2 linked regions of the Accumulibacter sp. genome follow. The protein of the gene in region 1 interacts with the protein of each later gene in a pairwise test. Links are inferred from orthologs where the notes say so. Each region holds a gene or a part of one and is shown in the gene's direction. Other genes may lie near its edges.

Region 1 (2,811 bases):
AACGCGAGCAGCACGCCAACATCGCTTCCACGCGCAGGAACCTCATCGGCAGCGGTGATCGTTCGGAGCGGATTCGCACCTACAACTTCCCACAGGGGCGCGTGACGGACCACCGGATCAACCTGACGCTGTACAAGATCGACGCTATCATGGATGGTGAGCTTGACGAACTCATCACGGCACTCACTGCCGAGCATCAGGCTGATCAGCTGGCCATGCTCGCCGATGCCGGGTGACGCGTCTGGCAGCGGCTTGGTGACGACCATCGGCGAAGCTTGGCGGCTTGCAAGACAGCGGATCGATCGCCTCGATGCCCGCCTGCTGACTGAGCACGTGGCCAGTTGCAGCCACGCCGACCTTCTCGCTCATCCGAGCCGGCCGCTGTCAGCGCGGCAGGTGTGGCAACTCGAAGCGCTCGTGCAGCGACGTACGAGCGGTGAGCCTCTCGCTCACTTGGTCGGGTCAGTGGGCTTCTACGGTCGCGAGTTCAGGGTCAACGCCGACGTGCTGGTGCCGCGTCCCGAAACGGAACTGCTGGTGGAACTGGCACTCGAAAGACTGCGAGCGTTGCACGAACCCGCTGTCGCGGATCTCGGAACGGGTTCCGGCGTGTTGGCGATCAGCTTGAAGTGCCTTTGCCCGCAAGCCAGGGTGGTGGCAGTCGATCTGTCACCAGCGGCGCTGGCCGTGGCGCGAATGAACGCGGCTCTGCACCGGGTGAGCATACGCTTTCTCGAAGGCGATTGGTATGGACCACTCGCTGGTGAGCGCTTCGATCTGATTGTCGCCAACCCGCCCTACGTGGCCATGTCTGACCCGCATCTGGAGAGCGGTGGCCTGCCGTTCGAACCGCGGATGGCTTTGACCGATGGTGTCGCGGGGGGCGACGGACTGGACTGCACGCGGGTGATCGTTGGCGGTGCGGCGATGCACCTGCTGCCGGGAGGCTGCCTGCTGATCGAGCATGGGCATGATCAGGGCGAGGCAGTTCGCCAGTTGCTGCAAGAGGCCGGTCTGGCCGGCGTGGCGACCTGGTCCGACCTGGCAGGGATCGAGCGGGTCAGCGCTGGGCGCGTGCCGGGCAGCCGGGACAAAGAGTCGCAGCAGGACGGTTTCTTTCTTCAACCAGATGAGCTATGAGGTTTCAAGATGGATGTGCAGCAGCTGATCAAGGAGCAGGTGACGAGCAACCCAGTGGTCCTTTACATGAAAGGGACGCCACAGTTTCCGCAGTGCGGCTTCTCGGCGGTGTCGGTCCAGATTCTCAGGGCTTGTGGTCTTTCGAGTTTCTTCAGTGTCAATGTCCTCGAAGCCCCGGAGATTCGCAGCGGTATCAAGGAGTTTGCCAATTGGCCGACGATTCCGCAGCTGTATGTCGGTGGCGAGTTCATCGGCGGTTGCGATATCATGCGCGAGATGTACGAGGAGGGCGAGTTGCAGAAGCTCCTGCAGGATCAGGCTGGCGTCAGCTGAAGACTCGTTCCGCTGGCAGTGGCCATGTCGACGGGCATGGCCTCGCCGACACTCGCCTGGGTTCGGGCTCTTCTCTCCGCAGTCGCTTGGCGCGACCATCAGCCGCTGGCAGACCATTCAAAGGGAGGCCACATGACTATGCGACCCTCAATCGGACGGTTCGCGCCGACCCTGTTTCTTGCGATCGTGCTTTCGGCGTGTGCCGGTTACAGCGGCTACGGCCTGAAGCCCGGCGTGGCGACCGTGTCCGACGTCATGGCGACGATGGGCACGCCGGCGATGCGTTGGCTGGACGCCGATGGCAGCGAGCAGCTGGCCTATCCTCGTGGCCCATCCGGTCCGCAGACGTTCATGGTCTTCATCGCCCCGGACGGCAGACTGCGGCGGATCGAGCAGGTGCTGGACATGGAGCACTTTGCGCGTATCGAGCCGGGCAAGAGCGACCGGGAGTCCGTCCTGCGTCTCCTCGGTCCGCCGGTGCCGCAATGGACCGAGTATTTCAGCGCGCGCAACGAACTCGTCTGGGAGTGGCAGTTCTGCGATTCGTGGAACCAACTCGCGCGCTTTGACGTCCTCTTCGACGCAAGTACCGGGATCGTCCGCACGAGTTACCAACGCCAGGCACTGATGGGCTGGAATGGCGTAGCACCCTTCTGCGGCCACTGAGCAGCACACTCGGCGCCACCGCCCGCGCCGCGGCTTACTGGGGCCATCGGCAGCCGGCGTCAGAACGAGACGAGGCGGACATTGGCCGAGGTCAGCCGATCGCTGAGGACGGCGAGGAAGGCCTGGTAAAAGTGCATGCGGCAGGTTGCCGACGATTCCTGCAGGGCAGCCGCGGCGATCATCACCAGCTTGGCGTCGGTCAGCGCGACGACGTCGGCGCCGCGCAGCGCAGTCGCCTTGCCGATCACCGCCATTTCACCGAAACACTCGCCACTGGTCAGCAGATCGAGAAGCATACCGTTCTTGAGCACTTTCAGTTCGCCTTCGGCGAGGAAGTAAAAGCAATCCCCTACCTCGCCGTCGGCAATGATGACGGTGTCGGGGGCAACCCGGCTCCATCTCGAGAAGCGGACTACTTCCCAGATCTCGGCTTCGGAGAACTCGGCAAAGAAGCCGAATGACCGAAGCTTTTCGAACTTCTCGAAATCGGCCATGCGCTCCGCTGGCACGCTTGGCCTCCTGCCGCGGAAGGCGAGAGTCAGGTCGTGTCCGAACTCGGTCCAACTGCTGTACCGCGCATCCAGCTGCTTGTTCATCGCACGCGCGACGATCGCATCGAGCGCTGCGGGGATCTCATTGCGCAGCGACGACGGGCGGCGCGGCTCGGCGTTG
Region 2 (2,793 bases), 250 kb from region 1 along the record:
CGCCTATCCCGTCAACCCTGGCGTTTCCGGGGTGATGAGCTTCATCGTCAATCACGAGGGCATCGTTTACCAGAAGAATCTCGGTCGCAACGGCGAGGCGGTGGCGGCGAAGATGCAACGCTTCAATCCCGCTGCCGGTTGGACGAGGGTGCCGATCGAGTAGCCGGGTCGCCAGCGCGCGCCGCTACACAAACAGTACACGGCGGCGTCAGCCGAACGTGGACAGCGGCCGGCCAAATCGGCCATAATCCGCCGGTCCGTCGTCTTCGCTTGCCATGAAGTTCCTTTTCGACCTCTTTCCCGTCATTCTTTTCTTCATCGCCTACAAGGTATTCGACATCTACGTCGCGACCGCGGTCGCCATCGCCGCGACTTTCGCGCAGATCGGCTGGCTGTGGTTCAGGCGCCGCAAGATCGACACGATGCTCTGGGTGAGTCTGGTGATCATCAGCGTTTTCGGCGGCATGACCCTCCTGCTGCACGACGAGGATTTCATCAAGTGGAAGCCGACGGTTCTCTACTGGGCGTTTGCCGCCACTCTGCTCGGCGGCACGCTGCTGATGAAGAAGAACCTGATCCGCTTGCTGCTGGCTGAACAGATGCAACTGCCGGAAGTTGCCTGGGCGAAGCTCAACTGGTCCTGGATCGCCTTCTTCGCCTTCATGGGGTGCGCCAACCTCTTCGTCGCGTTCAATTTCTCGACCGACGACTGGGTCAACTTCAAGCTCTTCGGCGGCATGGGGCTGATGCTGGTCTTCGTGCTCGCACAGGGGCTGCTGCTGTCGAAGTACATCGAGGAGAAGTGACGATGTTCTACATGATCCTGGGCGAGGACCGTCCCGGCTCGCTCGCCGAGCGCCTCGCGGCACGGCCGGCGCACGTCGAACGGCTGCAGGCGTTGCAGGCTGAGGGCCGCCTGTTGCTGGCGGGCCCCTGCCCGGCGATCGACTCGCCGGATCCGGGCCCGGCCGGTTTTTCCGGTAGCCTGATCGTTGCCGAGTTCAGCTCGCTCGATGCGGCGCGCGCCTGGGCCGACGCCGACCCATACGTTGCCGCCGGCGTCTATGCCGGGGTCACCGTCAAGCCCTTCCGCAAGGTGCTGCCGGCGTGAGTGGCGACGCATTCGTCAGCGGCGATGCTGCCGGCGTCCCCGGGCTCATCCGCCAGCGACTCGCTGCCCTGCGCCCGCAACAACTCGAGCTGATCGACGATTCGGCTCGCCATGCGGGCCATGCCGGCGCCAGGAGCGGCGGCGGGCACTACCGCCTGTTGATCGTCGCCGAAGCCTTTGCCGGGCAGCCGCGGTTGCGGCGTCACCGCTTGGTGCATGAAGCGCTCGGTGAGCTGATGCAGTGCAGCATCCACGCCCTGAGCGTCCAGGCGTTGAGCCCGCAGGAGGCTTCTTCATCGGCTGGACCGCCCGTCTGAGCCGCTCCACACTTCACCCCAACCATCCGAAAACAAGGAAGACCACACATGCACAAGCTTTCAAAACTGGCCGGCGCGTTGCTGCTCGGCGCCCTCGTCTCGTTGCCGGCGGTTGCCCAGAAAGCGCCTGCAGGTGGGGCTGTGGCGACGGTCAACGGCGTTGCCATTCCGCAGAGCATCGCCAACGCCTTCGTCGCCGAGCAGGAGGCACAGGGCGCGCCGGACACGCCCGAACTCAAGAACGCCGTCCGCGAAGAACTGATCCGTCGCGAGTTGCTCGTCCAGGAAGCGAAGAAGCTCGGTCTCGACAAGAAGCCCGACGTCGCGGCGCAGGCCGATCTGGCACGGCAGGCAATCTTCATTCGCGCCTTTGTCCAGGACTATGTCAAGAAGAATCCGATCAGCGACGAGCAGCTCAAGGCCGCCTACGACCGGATGAAGGGCCAGATGGGCAACACCGAGTACAAGGTGCGCCACATCCTCGTGGAGAGGGAAGACGATGCCAAGCTGATCATCGTCAACCTGAAGAAGGGTGCCAAGTTCGAGGAACTGGCCAAGCAGTCGAAGGATCCAGGGTCGCGGGACAAGGGGGGCGATCTTGGCTGGAGCAGCACGGCGAGCTACGTGAAGCCCTTTGGCGATGCCGTCGTCGGTCTCGCCAAAGGCAAGTACACCGAGGTTCCGGTGAAGACCGATTTCGGTTATCACGTCATTTTGGTCGAGGACAGCCGCCCGCTGACGCCGCCGACCTTCGACCAGATCAAGCCACAACTGACGCAGCGGATGCAGCAGGATCAGTTGCAGAAGCTGATCGTCGAACTGCGCAACAAGGCCAAGATCCAGTAAGCTCCAGCCAGACGGGCAGCCCCAGGCGCCGGTGGTCGAGGCGCCTTTTTCCACTTTTTTCTTTTCCTGCCCGGCTGTGCCCGCCTCCCGGCTTGCTAGCCGAGCCAGCGCCGGGCATTGCGGAACATTCGCAACCACGGCGAGTCGTGCCAGCCGCGTTCCTCCCAGTCGGCCGGATGCCACGACATCTGGACGCTGCGGAAGACGCGCTCGGGGTGCGGCATCATGATCGAGAAGCGGCCGTCGGCGGTCGTGAAGCCGGTCGCGCCGGCGGGCGATCCGTTCGGGTTGTACGGATAGACATCGCTCGGCCGGCCGCGGTGGTCTACGTGACGCAGCGCCACCAGTACCCGCGTCTCGTCGTCGCGCGAGGCGAAGACGGCGCGTCCTTCGCCGTGTGAAACGACCACCGGCAACCGGCTTCCCGCCATGCCGGCGAAAAGGATCGATGGTGATGGGAGCAGTTCGACGAGCGAGAAGCGCGCCTCGAACTGCTCGACGCGATTCCGTGCGAAACGC

What was found. The genes of interacting proteins can lie anywhere in the genome.
Region 2: the proteins of grxD (region 1) and V5B60_RS08585 interact in binary tests that used the Escherichia coli proteins (3 or more experiments, as listed by UniProt). The link is inferred for Accumulibacter sp. from one-to-one orthologs.

Annotation. Positions count from the first base shown.
Region 1 is NZ_JAZKUG010000001.1:1,731,396-1,734,206, forward strand. It holds grxD (Grx4 family monothiol glutaredoxin), read left to right. Parts: upstream 1-1,149; coding sequence 1,150-1,473; downstream 1,474-2,811. Other genes in the region: prfA (peptide chain release factor 1), read left to right, coding at 1-236; prmC (peptide chain release factor N(5)-glutamine methyltransferase), read left to right, coding at 226-1,140; V5B60_RS07450 (hypothetical protein), read left to right, coding at 1,606-2,139; V5B60_RS07455 (serine/threonine-protein kinase), read right to left, coding at 2,199-2,811. UniProt on the Escherichia coli protein: Monothiol glutaredoxin involved in the biogenesis of iron-sulfur clusters.
Region 2 is NZ_JAZKUG010000001.1:1,978,176-1,980,968, forward strand. It holds V5B60_RS08585 (BolA family protein), read left to right. Parts: upstream 1-1,158; coding sequence 1,159-1,428; downstream 1,429-2,793. Other genes in the region: V5B60_RS08570 (DUF2950 domain-containing protein), read left to right, coding at 1-163; V5B60_RS08575 (septation protein A), read left to right, coding at 276-806; V5B60_RS08580 (YciI family protein), read left to right, coding at 809-1,111; V5B60_RS08590 (peptidylprolyl isomerase), read left to right, coding at 1,477-2,274; purL (phosphoribosylformylglycinamidine synthase), read right to left, coding at 2,370-2,793. UniProt on the Escherichia coli protein: Transcriptional regulator that plays an important role in general stress response. Has many effects on cell morphology, cell growth and cell division. Acts by regulating the transcription of many genes, including dacA (PBP-5), dacC (PBP-6), ampC and mreB.